One region of the Pseudomonas sp. LFS074 genome, then DNA from elsewhere that is predicted to be linked to it. Evidence: riboswitches for the same ligand, from Rfam matches in the RefSeq annotation. Region 1 holds a riboswitch; each other region holds the start of a gene.
The links. Region 1 has a riboswitch for cobalamin ahead of ACNQP3_RS12645 (CbtB domain-containing protein). Riboswitches for the same ligand answer to the same signal wherever they lie in the genome.
Positions count from the first base shown of each region.

Region 1 (4,765 bases):
CCCCCAGAACGTGGCCTACCAGGATCAGCGCCGTGCGCCGAAAGCCCTTGCTTGCCACGCGTTCGACGATATCGCCGAGGTTGCCGCGTACCCAGTCCTGGTCTGGCCAGGTGGCGCGATGCACCACCGCTACCGGGCAGTGTGCGCCGTAGTGCGGCAGCAGCTCATCGACAATGCGCGAAAGGTGTTTGACCCCCAGGTGAATCGCCAGCGTGCTGCCGTGGCGCGCCAGGTCGCCCAGTTGCTCGCCAGGCGGCATGGGCGAGCTGTCGCCATAGCGGGTGAGGATCACGGTCTGCGCCACTTGAGGCAAAGTCAGTTCGCAGCCGAGCAGGGCAGCGCTGGCCGCCGTGGCAGTCACTCCCGGGATGATCTGGTAATCGATGCCCAGTGCTTGCAGGTGGCGGATCTGCTCGCCGATGGCGCCGTACAAGCTGGGGTCGCCGCTATGTACGCGGGCTACATCCAGCCCCCGTTCGTGTGCGCTTTGCATGGCCGCGATAATCTGCTCCAGATGCAGTTCGGCGCTGTTGATCACGGCCTCGGCCTGATGGCCTTCGAGCACGGCAGCGGGCACCAGTGAGCCGGCATAAATGATCACCGGGCATTGGCGAATCAGCCGTTGGCCCTTGACCGTGATCAGTTCTGGGTCGCCAGGGCCGGCGCCGATGAAGTAGACGGTCATGGAAAGTCCTTGCAAGAAATAGGGTATGAAACGTCAGCCGGCCAGGGCGAGGGTCGCCGGGCCTAGTACCTTGCGTGGCAGCAGCAACCTAGCCGTGCCCAGTTGTTGGCTGGCCAGGGCCAGTGCCGCACTCTCGGCCACGCCCCAACAGCCGCTGTGGGCATAGGCGGTGGCCGAGCGGTGGCTGAGCAACGGCTCATAGGCTTGGAGTTGCGCGCTATGGTACAGCACCAAGGGCAAGGCCAGGCGTGCGGCCAGTTGCTGCAGGCCGGCTTCGTCGGCCTTGAGGTTGATGCTGGCAATGCCGCGCAGGTCGGAAAGCGCCAGGCCCTGGCTAGCCAGGGCTTGGTGCAGCAGGGTTTGCAGGGTATCCGCCGGGCAACCCCGGCGGCAGCCGAAGCCAGCGTAGAAAGCCGGCATCAGGCCTCGCTGGAGCGGCGGAACAGCCACGCACTGAGCAGGCCCAACGCCACCCAGAAGGCAGCGTTGGTCAGCCAGGAGGCCATCTTGAACTGCGTCTCCAGTGCTTCGGGGGCCAGGCTTTCATGGACTTCAGGCTGTGGCGCACCGATCACATGGGGGATAACCAGCAGCACGGCGCCCAGCGCCTTCAGCAGCCAGTGGCGGGCGAACACCAGCAAGGCCAGGCCAAGGGCGGTGGCGCTGGCCGTGCCAATCCACCAGGCCTGGCGTTGCCCCAGGTCGGCGGCAGCAGTGCCGGGCAGTTCCGGTGGCAACCCCAACGTTGGGGCCAGACAGAACACGGCGAAACCGGCCAGGCCCCACAAGGCGCCAGTGCTGACGCGCTTCGGCTCGCGCAGGCCATACAGTGCGGCGAGGATCAGGGCAAAGCCCACCGCCACCACCAGGTTGCCACCGGTGGTGGACAGCACGCGCTGCCAGCCGTCTTCTGGTGACCAGGCTTCGGCGCTGTGTTCATGAGCGCCCTCATTGCCGCCATGTTCGTGTTGGGCGGCCGGGGCCGAGGACTCGTAGGTTTCCGCTTCGAGAATCAGCGGGGCGACCCAAAAGCTTTGCAGCAAGGTCAGCAACAGGGCCGCAAGCAACCCGCTGAAACCCGCAGTACGGGCAATGCGCGTGATCATCAGGCGTACTCAGTGGCAGGGGAAGGCGGCGCTGTGGCGGGTGTCGTGGGCGGCGTTGTGCACGGCCTCGATGTGCGAGAAGCCGGCGAAGTACACCAGGCACAGGCCCAACAGGCTGGCGCCGACGGCGATGACTACGCGCTGGCTGAGGGTGACGGGTGTGGCAAGGCTGTGCTGCTTGGCGCTGGTGACGGGCATGACGCGTTCCTCTGCTTTTTAGTGAGCAACGGGCGAGCGCGGCAGCCCCGGGCGGGGTCGCCCAGGGGAATGCAACAGCGCCCGCCCACCGCGGGGTGTTCATGAACGCCAGGCCGGTCTCCGGGCTTGCGAGGAAGAGCAGGGCTCCTGGAACACGTCACCTTCCCATGCCGTACTACGAGGCACAGTGGTACAGACGCTTCACTCGCTTACCGTTGCGGGGGCAGCACCGGCATTGTCCGGCCCTGCTGGAGGGCCTGCGACGCACCGGTTTCCCGTTTCACCCCCTACGGGGGCACCTGAACGTGAGGCATAAGGAGAGCATGGGGCGGGCTTGGCGTCAATCTGTGGGTGCATCTGCCTTCCACCCATTTCAGGCTTGCGCGGGTTCCTGCCGGACGGCGCTATCCCTGCAGCCGTACCGCAGAAATCTACGCAGTTCGAACATCGCGGCCAGACTCACGCTGGGCTACCAGCGCGCGAATGCGCGGGATCAGGTCCTGCCCGTACTCGACCGCATCACGCAATTGGTCAAAACCGCGGAACAGGAAAGTGCTCACCCCAAGCTTGTAGTAAGCCAATGCGGCCTCTGCCACCTGCTCTGCAGTCCCCACCAGCGACGTAGAGTTACCGGCACCGCCACCCAGCGCGGCAATCTCGGTCCACAGCCGGGTGTCATGCACTTTGCGCTGGCTGGCCAGCTGCACCAGACGCTCAGAGCCGGCATTGCTCTTGCCGAAGTTCTTCTCGCGGCGGTTGCCCTGGTGGATGCCGATCCGCGCCTGGGCGTCGGCCAGAATGCGCTCGGCACGGCCCCAGGCCTCGGCCTCGGTAGCGCCCAGAATCGGCCGCAACGACAGGCTGAAGCGAATATGCTTTTCGCGTCCGTAGCGGGCGGCGGCCTTGCGCACTTTGGCGATGCGTTCGCGTACCTGTTCCAGCGGTTCGCCCCACATCATGTACACATCGGCGTGTTTGGCGGCCACTTCGACGGCCGCATCAGAGGCGCCAGAGAAATAGATCGGCAAATGCTGCACTGGCTTGACCAGGGTCAGGTTGTCTTCGACGCGGTAATGTGTGCCCTGGTGGTCGAACGGTTCATGGCGAGTCCAGGTGTCACGCAGTACCTGCAGGTATTCGTCGGTGCGCGCATAACGGGCATCCTTGTCCAGGAAGTCGCCATCGCGCTGCAGGTCGCCGCTGTCGCCGCCGGTAATGACGTTGATCGAGGCACGGCCATGGCTCAGCTGGTCAAGGGTGGCGAACTGGCGGGCGGCGAAGGTCGGGGCCTGGAAGCCAGGGCGGTGGGCTACCAGCAGGCCGATGCGCTCGGTGAGGGCGGCCACATAGCTGGCCAGAATCAACGAATCCGGCGCGCTGGTATTGACTGCCAGCAGCGCTTTGTCAAAGCCACCATACTCTTGGGCCTGGGAGAAGGCTTTGATGAACTCCAGGTCGACCAGCGGGCCGCGTGCTGCCTGTGACTCGCTGCTTTCCTGCGGGCCGATGAGGCCGATGAATTCGAGGCTCATGGAACAGAACTCCTTGTCGTGATGGGCTCAGGCAACCGCTGTCTGGGTGCGGCGCAGTGTGTTGCGGTTTTCCGGCACGTCGAGGCCGAAATGGTCTCGCAGGGTTGTACCGGCATACGTCTGGCGTACCAGGCCTCGCGCTTGCAGCAGCGGCACCACCTGCTCGGTGAAATACTGCAGGCCGTCGGGTAGCAGCGAGTTGATGATGAAACCGTCGGCCGCGCCGTTTTCGAACCAGTGCTGCAGGGCATCGCCAACCTGTTCCGGGGTACCGACGAAGTCCCGGCGTGGACGCGAGAAACGCAGCGCCAGCTCGCGCAAGGTCAGGCCTTCATCACGGGCCAGCTGCTTGAGTTGGTCCGAGGTGCCCTTGTGGCTGTCATTGCCCAGCGTGCCGAGGTCGGGGAAGGGCGCGTCCAAGTCATGGTGGCTGAAGTCGTAGTCGTTGAACGGCCGGCCAAGCGCAACCAGGGCATCTTCGATGCTTACCAGGTCCACGGCTTGCTGATAACGCTGTTCGACCTCCTCGGCGTCGCGGCCGACGATCGGGCGTATGCCGGGCAGGATGAACAATGCATCCGGATCACGGCCATGGCGCGCGGCACGCTGCTTGAGGTCCTGATAGTAAGCGTGGGCATCGTCGAACGATTCCGGGTTGACGAAGATGGCGTCGGCGTTTTGCGCGGCGAAGTTGCGACCCTCTTCCGACACGCCTGCCTGGAAGATCAGTGGCTGGCCCTGGGGCGAGCGCTGGATGTTCAGCGGGCCCTTGACCTTGAAGAACTCACCCTGGTGGCCGAGGGTGTGCAGTTTGGCCGGGTCGAAGAACTGTCCGCTTTGCTTGTCGCGGGTAAAGGCGTCGTCTTCCCAGGAGTCCCACAGCCCTTTGACCACCTCTACGTGCTCGCGCGCAATTCGGTAGCGCACGGCATGCGGCGGGTGTTCAGCCTTGCCGAAGTTGTCAGCAGTACCGGAAAGCCAGGAAGTCACCACGTTCCAGCCCGCGCGCCCACCGCTGATCAGGTCCAGCGAGGCGAACTGACGTGCTACCTGGAAGGGCTCGGTGTAGCTGACCGTGACCGTGGCCACCAGGCCGATGTGTTCGGTTACCGTAGCCAGCGCCGAGAGGATGGTCAGCGGCTCGAAACGGTTGAGGTAGTGAGGGCTGGAGCGGGCGTGGATGTGCAGGCTGTCGGCAATGAAGGCGAAGTCGAACGTTGCCGCCTCCGCCAGTTTTGCCTGAT
Region 1 covers NZ_JBFPFV010000001.1:2,756,078-2,760,842, forward strand. Annotated here, with positions in the region: gene cobM (precorrin-4 C(11)-methyltransferase) at 1-685, opposite strand, end outside; gene ACNQP3_RS12635 (cobalamin biosynthesis protein) at 719-1,105, opposite strand; gene ACNQP3_RS12640 (CbtA family protein) at 1,105-1,791, opposite strand; gene ACNQP3_RS12645 (CbtB domain-containing protein) at 1,801-1,989, opposite strand; cobalamin riboswitch at 2,083-2,307, opposite strand; gene ACNQP3_RS12650 (LLM class flavin-dependent oxidoreductase) at 2,421-3,521, opposite strand; gene ACNQP3_RS12655 (LLM class flavin-dependent oxidoreductase) at 3,549-4,765, opposite strand, start outside.

Region 2 (4,765 bases), 140 kb from region 1:
CCTTCAGGCGACTGCCCGAACACGTGCAGCCCATCGCGAATCTGCGATTCCTTGAGGTCACACAGGTAGGTGTCCAGGCGTGGCAGCCATACGGCGGCATCGTCCAATTGCCCTTCCAGTTGCAACTCGCGGTCGATGTGGTTGGCTTTTACCAGTTCGAGAATATCGCGCTGCAACTCGCGAGCACGCCGTGGGTCGAGCAGCTGCGCTTCGTAGAACTCATCAGCCAACTGTTCCAGGTGGCGCAGCGGCCCATAGGTTTCGGCACGGGTCAGCGGCGGCATCAGGTGATCGATGATCACCGCCTGGGTGCGGCGCTTGGCCTGAGCACCCTCGCCCGGGTCGTTGACGATGAACGGGTAGATGTTCGGCAGCGGGCCGAGCAGCGCATCCGGCCAGCACTGTGCCGACAACCCCACGCCCTTGCCGGGCAGCCACTCAAGGTTGCCGTGCTTGCCGACATGGATCACCGCGTCGGCGGCAAAGGCGTGACGCAGCCAGAAGTGAAACGCCAGGTAGCCGTGCGGCGGCACCAGGTCGGGGTCGTGGTACACCGCGCTCGGGTCCACCTGATACCCCCGCGCCGGCTGGATACCGACGAAAGTCAGGCCAAAGCGCAAGCCGGCGACCATCAGCCGGCCGCTGCGGTACATCGGGTCTTGCTCGGGCGGCCCCCAGCGTTCCAGCACGGCCTGGCGGTTGGCGTCGGGCAGGCGCTCGAATGCAGCCTGGTAGTCGGCCAGGCTCAGGCTCTGGGCGCAGGGGCGTTGGTCCAGGTGGTCAAGGTCGTTGGTCACGCCACCGAGCAGTTGGTGAATCAACTGCGTGCCGCTGCTCGGCAAATCGGCCAGCGGATAGCCTTCGGCCTGTAGCGCCTTGAGGATGTTCAGCGCCGCTGCCGGGGTGTCCAGGCCGACGCCGTTACCAATGCGGCCATCACGGGTCGGGTAATTGGCCAGCACCAGGGCAATACGCTTTTGGGCATTAGGCAGGCGCGCCAGCTCAACCCAGCGGCGGGCCAGCTCGGCGACGAAGTCCATGCGCTCGGGGTGCGCGCGGTAGCACACCACGTCGGACTGGCTGCGCTCGCTGCGCCAGGCCATGTCCTTGAAACTGACCGGACGGGTGATGATGCGCCCGTCCAGCTCCGGCAAGGCGATGTGCATGGCCAGGTCACGCGCGCCCAGGCCCTGCTCGCTGGCTTCCCAGCCGGGCTGGTTGTCTTGCGCGCAAATGGCCTGCAACACCGGGATGTCACGGCGCAACGGCCGCAGGTTGGGGCGCTCTGGGCTGGACAGGGCAAAGCCGGTGGTATTGACCAGCACTTCAGCGCCGACCTCGTCCAGCCAGGCTTCGACCTGCTCCAGGCAGGCGCTTTCCTTGAGGCTGGCCACGGCGATCGGCAACGGGTTCAGCCCGGCTGCTTGCAGGCGCTGGCAGAACACGTCGATGAAGGCGGTGTTGGCCGCCTGCAGGTGCGAGCGGTAGAACAACAGCGGCGTCACCGGGTAATCCGGGTGCCAGTGCGGGTACCAGTCTTCTAGCGCAACGCTCCCCTTGGCCGGGTGATACACGGCGGTGCGTGGCAAAGGCTGTGGCTCGTCCCAGGCGTAGTCACGGCCCAGCCACTGGCTGGCCAGGCAATTGAACAGGTTGATGGCATTGGCCTTGCCGCCCTGGCGCAGGTAGTGCCAGAGGCGTTCGGCCTGTTCGCCACAAACGTTACCCAAGCTGGTCAGTTCCGGGTCCGGGCGATCATCGCCCGGCACCAGAATCAGTTGCACGCCACGGGCGGCCAATTCGACCAGTTGCTCGACGCCGTAGCGCCAGTAGCCAACGCCACCGTGCAGCGACACCAGAATGACCTTGGCGTGGCGCAGCACCTGGTCGACGTACAAGTCGACCGAGGCATGGTTCTGCACCTGCATCGGGTTGGCCAGGCGCAGGCTGGGGAAGTCTTCAGGCAATTGCTCGGCGGTATCGGCGAGCAATGCCAGGTGCGAATCGCCGCTGCAGAGAATCACCAGCTCGGCGGGTGTCTGGCCGAGGTCGGCAATGCTGTCATCCGGCACGAAGCCGCCGGGCTGGGTCCGCAGCAGGTGCATGGGTCAGGCGCCCAGGGCCTGGCGCAGGCGCGCTTCCAGTTGAACAGCGTCAAGGTCCTGACCAATCAGCACCAGGCGGGTGATGCGCGGCTCGTCGTTGCGCCAGGCGCGATCGAAGTGCTTGTCGAAGCGGGTACCCACGCCTTGCACCAGCAGGCGCATCGGCTTGCCCGGGATGGCGGCGAAGCCCTTGGCACGCAGGATGCCGAACTCCACCACCAGTTGCGTCAGTGCGTCGAGCAGCAGGCTTTCGTCGGCCTCGGGCAGGTCGATGGAGATGGAATCGAAGGCGTCGTGGTCATGATCGTCATGGTCGTCGCCGTCGTGGTGCGTGTCGTGGTGGGTGCGGCGGCCATCGATGTGCGCCTCGGACTCGGCACCCACGCCCAACAGCACTTCCAGTGGCAGCTTGCCGCTGCTGGCCTCGATCACCTTGACGGCCGGCGGCAGTTCTTCAGCCACTTCGGCGCGCACCTTGGCCAGGCCTTCGGCGTCGATCAGGTCGGCCTTGTTCAGTACCACCAGGTCGGCGCTGGCCAGCTGGTCGGCGAACAGCTCGTGCAGTGGCGATTCATGGTCCAGGTTAGGGTCGAGTTTGCGCTGGGCATCGACCTGGTCCGGGTAGGCGGCGAAGGTGCCAGCGGCCACGGCCGGGCTGTCGACCACGGTGATGACCGCATCGACGGTGCAGGCGTTGCGGATTTCCGGCCACTGGAACGCTTGTACCAAAGGCTTGGGCAGGGCCAGGCCGCTGGTTTCGATCAGGATGTGGTCGAGGTCGCCACGGCGTGCCACCAGCTCGCGCATCACCGGAAAGAATTCTTCCTGCACGGTGCAGCACAGGCAACCATTGGCCAGTTCGTAGACGCGGCCGCTGGCTTCTTCCTCGGTGCAACCGATGCTGCACTGTTTGAGGATTTCGCCGTCGATGCCCAGCTCGCCGAATTCGTTGACGATAACCGCGATGCGGCGGCCTTGGGCGTTGTCGAGCATGTGGCGCAGCAAGGTGGTCTTGCCCGAGCCGAGGAAGCCGGTGACGATGGTGACGGGGAGCTTGGCCAGTGTTTTCATGTCGCATTGCCCTTGGCAGTGTGGCGCGGGCATGCAGGACGACAGCCACGGGCCAGAGGTTGGCCGAGCTTGTTCGCCACCGGATCACCCCGCCCGGTTGAAAGTCGAAAACGTGACGAGGCAGGTCTCCTGGCTCGCACCGTTCCAGGCCCCCGTTCGGTTGAACAGCGGGCTGGCGGGATGACGCCTTCCCGCGCGCTGGCGCAGTGGCAGTGTCGATCCGTTGTCGGTGCTTACAGTTGCGGGGGCAGCCGCGGCGTGTACCGCGTTCCCATCTTAGCTTCGGCCTGGCCGAAGAACCTCGAACTGGCAAGGCTACGCAGTGGCTGGCGGGTGGTCAACCATTGCGGCGGGCTGGTCGACCACTCTTGGTTCTACTGCGTTACAGTAGCGACTCTGCCCACGGTCAAGGACGTCCCATGCCCCTCGCCCCCGCCATACCCGTACTGCGCATCTTCTCGGTCGACAAGGCCAAGGAGTTCTACCTCGATTTCCTCGGTTTCAGCCTGGACTGGGAGCATCGTTTCAGCCCGGACCTGCCGTTGTACGTACAGATTCACCGCGACGGCCTGATCCTGCACCTTTCCGAGCACCATGGCGATGCATGCCCCGGTTCTACCGTGTTCGCCCGCATCGACGACCTGCGCGCGCTGGAGCGCGAGCTGCAGGACAAACAGTACGGTTACGCCCGGCCAGAGGCCGAGCGCCTGGACTGGGGCCTGCAGATGCAGGTGTGGGACCCGTTCGGCAACCGCCTGCGCTTTTGCCAGCAGATCGATGACGAGGCCAACCCGTGAAGGCACTGGGCAAACGCGAAATGGCCCGCCTGGAGCGGGAGCTGGTGGCGTGCCTGACCGATGCCTGCGAAACCGCCAAGGCGCAGATCGTCGGTTTCAGCTGGCTCACTCACCGCCTCGACCCCGAGGACTTTCCGGGCAGCCTTCGTATTACCTGGGTATTTGAGCAAGAGGCCGACAAAGCCGCTGCCGTCGCGGGCGAAGCGAAGGCGCACATGCTGGCGTTGACCCGCCATGCACTGGAGCAAGCCGGCATACAGCTGGACCATCCGGCCTGGCATGTGCGGTTCGACAGTGAACAAGCCTGCGCGCACGGCCACGCCGGGGACTGGGCTAAACGCTTGCAGGCGCAACGCTGAGGCCCCAACCGGCGGCCGGTGCTTTACCCGGCCCCGGACGGTCCGTTAGGCTACGCGCTCTCTAATTACGAGGTGTTCGTCCAATGCGCCATTGATGCCGCCGTCCGTTCGACGGCCAGTCTTCAGCCTCCGGCTCGCTCCGGAGATGTCGCGGCATTTGTGGAGTTGTGCATGACGAACACGTCGATTCTGACGCTGGACAGCGTCTCCTTGGCCTTGCCTGATGGCAGGCTGCTGTTCAGCAACCTCAACGAAACCTTCGACCAACGCCGCACCGGCCTGGTCGGGCGCAATGGCGTGGGCAAAAGCCTGCTAGGGCAGATTCTTGCCGGCCAGCGTGAACCCAGCAGCGGCCATTGCCGGCGCCTCGGGCCTGTCCATTTGCTGGACCAGCAAGTCATCGAGCGCAGCGCCACGCTTGCCGACCTGGCCC
Region 2 covers NZ_JBFPFV010000001.1:2,615,707-2,620,471, reverse strand. Annotated here, with positions in the region: gene cobN (cobaltochelatase subunit CobN) at 1-2,105, opposite strand, end outside; gene cobW (cobalamin biosynthesis protein CobW) at 2,109-3,176, opposite strand; cobalamin riboswitch at 3,278-3,495, opposite strand; gene ACNQP3_RS12065 (glyoxalase superfamily protein) at 3,596-3,973, shown strand; gene ACNQP3_RS12060 (hypothetical protein) at 3,970-4,332, shown strand; gene ACNQP3_RS12055 (ATP-binding cassette domain-containing protein) at 4,504-4,765, shown strand, end outside.
Region 2: it holds a riboswitch for cobalamin, as region 1 does, so the genes downstream of both, cobW (cobalamin biosynthesis protein CobW) here and ACNQP3_RS12645 (CbtB domain-containing protein) in region 1, are expected to answer to the same signal.

Region 3 (4,765 bases), 530 kb from region 1:
GCCCGCGCTTGAACAGGAATGCCGAGACATCGCTACGGCCCTGATGCTTCTCGCCGTACAGCCAGGCCGACAGGCCGGTCAGCAGGACGAACACCGGTGCGCAGAGGTGGGCCAGTGTGCGGCTGACGAACAGCGCAGGCTCGGTGCTGTCGATGGCCATGGGGTCGCTGACCTGGCGGTGCAGGAAAAAGGTCTCGCGGACATGGTCCAAAAGCATGAACAGGATCACCAGGCCGCGCAGGGCATCGATGCTCTGCAGGCGCTGGGTGATCAAGGTGGGCGTGGCGCTGGCGCTTGTCATGGAGGGTCGCTGATAGGAATGAATGTCATGTGAAACGTTATCTTATAACTAATTTATTGGAGGCTGGTAGAGGTTTTTGTGTTGCCTGTGCAGGCCTCTTCGCGGGCGCGCCCGCGAAGAGGCCGGTTCAGGCAACTCAGGTCAGAAGGTGTAATCCACCGTCGCAAAATACGAGCGCGGCATCCCCATCAACCACTGCTGCCCGCTGAACGCCGACTGCACATACTCGCGATCGAACAGGTTGTTCAACTGCAACCCCAGCCGTACATCAGGCAACACCTGCCAGGCGATGTTGGCATCGACCACGGTGTAGCCGGGGGCGCTTTGGGTATTGGCGGTGTCGGCATAACGCTCATCCACATAGCGCGCGCCAATGCCGGCTTCCACCTGTTGGCCGAAACCTTTGCTCAACCACAGGTTGGCGGTACGCCGTGGCACGTTTGCCGGCCGGTTGCCGGCACGGTCCTGCGCCACGCCGCCGACCATCTCGTCGAAGTCGTCATACCTTGCGCGCACCAGCGATGCGTTGGCAGACACCTGCCATTGGTGCGCCAGCGCCAGTTCCAAGGTCGCTTCGAGGCCATCGGAGGTCTGCTGGCCAGCCTGTTGCTTCTCGTGGGTGATCGGGTCGTCTACCAGCAGCTTCTTCTTGACGATGTGGTAGGCGGCCAGTGTCCATTCGCCACGGCCTTCCCAGAAGCGCTGCTTCAGGCCTACCTCAGTCTGCTTCGCTTCGGTCAAGTCATAGTGCATCTGGGTGGGGCTGAGGCTGATGAGGTTGTTGACCCCTTCCTCGCTGGTGGAGTACTGGCCATACAGTGACAGGTCGTCAGTGACCGCGAACACCAGCCCAGCGCGCCAGTTGCCACCTTGCAGGCTGCGGTCACTGCGGCTGTCGTTGGTCAGGTTGTCGCGGTCGATGTGGTTCTGGTCGCGGCGCACGCCGGTTACCAGCGACAGCCGGTCGCTGAGCTGCAGGCGGTTCTCGGCGAACAGGGCAAAGGTATGGGTGGTGGACAAGGTTTGCGGTCGCAGCGGCGAGGCACTGTGGAACCCGCCGGGCTGCGGTTGCCATGGGTCGATGTAGTCGCCGCCGACATCGTTGTAGGGTGAATTGCTGTCGACGTTGAAGCGCACCTTGTTGTACTCGGCCCCGACCACGGTCTTGCTGGCCAGGCCGAACAGGGTGTGGTCGAAGGTGAAGGTCTGGCGGTCGCCGAACTGTTCCTGGTTGTGCTTGATCTCCAGGTAGCTGCCGCGCAGCAACTGCTGACGCTCGGCGTCCCAGCTGTAGTCTTCGGCGTTGCGCCAGTGGCGGCGGCTCTTGATGTAGTACAGCTGGTTGCTGGCGCTGAGGTGGTCGTTCAGCGTCCAATCGGTGGTCAGCCGGGTCCACTCGTCGTCATAACGCTGCACGTCATTCTGTACGTTGTAGTTCTTGTTGCGCAGGCTACTGCGATAGTGGCCGTCGATCAGCGGCGTGCCGTAGTAGTTGGCGGGCTGCGCCTCGCCACGGTCGTGGGCGAGGGTGAAGCTGAGGTCGTCACTGGCATCGAAACGCAGCGCTGCGCTAACGGCCAGGCTGCGCGAATGGGTGCGGTCGACCCAACCATTGCCATCTTGCTGGTTCAGCGTAAGGCGATAGCTCAGGCGCTCGCTGAGGCTGCCGCCGCTGTCCAGGCCGAGCTGCTGACGGTCCCATGAGCCGTAGCCCAGACGCAGGTGGTTGCGCACTTCGCCGGCAAACGGTTTTTTCGGGATCACGTTGACGACCGCGCCGGTGGCGCCTTCGCCATGCAGTACCGAAGCCGGGCCGCGAATCACATCGATACGTTCGACCATCCACGGGTCGACAGGGAACGTTTGCGTGCCGGCGCCGGTGTAAAGGCGCGCGCCGTCGAACAGGGTCATCACCGAACTGTGCCCGGCAAAGCCGCGGGCGGACAGGCCGGTGCCGCCGTCGCCTGGGGAGCCGACGAAGGTGATGCCCGGCGAGCGGGTCACCGCATCCTGCACGGTGAGGTTGTTGCGCTGCTGAATCTGCTCGGCACTGATGCTGCTGGTACTGGCGGGTGTTTCCAGGGCACTCAGGCCAAGGCGCGAGCCGGCCTGGGTAGGCGTGGCCAGGTCGATGGCGTGGCTGTCGAGGGTGTCGGTGATGGCCGTGGAAGGCAAGGCCAGAGGCGGCGGGGCACGGTCATCGGCCAAGGCCGGCAGGGCGACGGCCAGGCAGGCCGCCAGGGGGTGAAGCTTGAACATACGGGACATGTCGTTCCACTGCTGCAGGAATGAATGCATCCCGGTGGAAAACACGCAAAGGCGAACCATGCAGGCAGGCGCGCGCACGGATTCCGGCCTGCGCCCGCCCACCGCGGGTTGCCAAGTGAAGCTCCAGGCCGGTCTCCGGGCTTGCGAGGGGCATGAAACCTTCACCTTCCCATGCCGGAGCACAGTGGTATCTCGAAGGGTTCGCTCGCTTACCGTTGCGGGGGCAGCGCCGGACTTGTCGTGGGCAACACGACGCACCGGCTTCCCGTTTCACCCTGCGCGCGGCGGCGCAGGACACCTGAAACTGGCGCGCATCTGACCATTGAAACGCGGGGGCGTCAAATTTGCTTGGGCAATGGAGGTGGGTTAGGCCTGCAAAGGCTAGCGTCCGCGGCGCCGCGAAACCCGTGCCTCGATGTTCTTGCGCCCGATCAACAGCGGGGGCTTCTCTACCACCGGCTCATCCGCCAGCCATTTGTACATCACCAGGCAGTCCACCAGCCCCAGGCGGGCATGGCGATAGGCCTTGGGCAAGCGGCCAACGGTCTCGAAGCCCAGCTTGTGCCAAAGCGCCACGGCCACTTCATTGCTGGCCACCACCGAGTTGAACTGCAGGGCCAGAAAACCTTCCTGGCGCGCCAGCTTCTGCGAGTGTTCGCACATCAGGCGCGCCACGCCCCGGCCGCGCGCCTGTTCGCAGACCATGTAGCCGCAATTGCCCACATGTGCGCCAGGCCCGGCAGCATTGGCCTTGAGGTAGTAGGAACCCAGCAGCTCGCCATCTTCTTCAGCCAGCAACGTATGCAAGGGCAGCTCCAGCCACAGCTGGCGAGCCTGTTCGACGCTCAGGGCTGGCTCGAAGGCGTAGGTTTCACGGGCCTGGACAATGGCTTGGAAGGTAGGCCAGAAGCGGTCGAAGTCTTCGGGCGTCATGGGGCGAATGTGGATCATGCGGGTTCCTGCGCGGGCTAAGCCGCCCAGTCTGGGTGGCGCGGCGCCGTCGCGCAAGGGCGGCGACGCCGTTTGTGCTCAACCGTTGGCCTTGCCCACCGCGTCCATGGCACGCGCTGAGTAGACCAGTGCGGCCCCAGCATTCATCGCCACCGCTACGCCAAGCGCTTCGGCAATTTCCTCGCGGCTGGCGCCATGCTTGACCGCCTGTTGCGAATGCACGGCGATGCAGCCGTCGCAGCGGGTGGTCACGGCCACGGCCAGAGAAATCAGCTCGCGGGTCTTGGCGTCCAGGTGGTTGGTCTTGGCCCCAGCACCGCTGGCGGTCACATAACCGGCCACGGTGTCGGGTGAGAGTTGCTTGAGATCGCCGATGCCGGCCATCAACTGCTTACGGTAGGCGTCCCAGTCCATCATGCTCATCGTCTTCACCTTGGGGGGGTTGCGAGTGGAGCTTTCAGGCTAGTCGAAGAGTGGCAAGTGCGAGGCTTGTACTTTGGTGGTCATGCAGTGGGCCTTTGGCAGCGGGCTTGCCCCAAGCCCGCGCCTACACGGTTCAGATGTAGATGAACACCAGCACCAACGCTGCGACCACTGCCCATTTCTCCAGGTAGTAACGCATGCGGTTGCGCTTCTTCAGCGCCTTGCCACGCTCGCGGATCTTGTAGATACGGGTGAACAGGCGGTTGATGCCCCCGGTCTTGTCGCTGGCATCGTTGGGCGCAGCGGCGGCGGCCATCACATTTCGGCTGAACCAGCGGTTGAACGCGGTTGCCCAGCGGTACTTGAGCGGGCGTTCGACGTCGCAGAACAGGATGATGCGGTTGTGCTCGGTGGTGTTGGCCGCGTAGTGGATGTAGGTTTCGTCGAAGATCACCCCCTCGCCATCGCGCCACGAGTACTTCTCGCCGTCCACGTCGATGTAGCAGCCGTCGTCGTTCGGCGTGTCCAGGCCAAGGTGGTAGCGGTACGAGCCCGCATAGGGGTCACGGTGGCGCACCAGCTTGGCACCCGGCGGCAGGGTGGCGAACATGGCGGCCTTGACCGTGCCGATACCTTGCAACAGCTCGGTGGTGCGTGGGCACAGCGCCATCGCCGACGGGTGGCTCTCGCCGTACCACTTCAAGTAGAAGCGCTTCCAGCCGGTTTTGAAGAACGAGTTGAAACCGACGTCATCGTAATTGTCGGACTTCTTGATTTCGCCTACGTGCAGCAGCTGGCGGCCTTCCTCGCGGATCTCCTGCC
Region 3 covers NZ_JBFPFV010000001.1:2,225,151-2,229,915, forward strand. Annotated here, with positions in the region: gene ACNQP3_RS10265 (DUF1624 domain-containing protein) at 1-301, opposite strand, end outside; gene ACNQP3_RS10270 (TonB-dependent receptor) at 443-2,569, opposite strand; cobalamin riboswitch at 2,678-2,886, opposite strand; gene ACNQP3_RS10275 (GNAT family N-acetyltransferase) at 2,951-3,520, opposite strand; gene ACNQP3_RS10280 (carboxymuconolactone decarboxylase family protein) at 3,599-3,943, opposite strand; gene lpxO (lipid A hydroxylase LpxO) at 4,077-4,765, opposite strand, start outside.
Region 3: it holds a riboswitch for cobalamin, as region 1 does, so the genes downstream of both, ACNQP3_RS10270 (TonB-dependent receptor) here and ACNQP3_RS12645 (CbtB domain-containing protein) in region 1, are expected to answer to the same signal.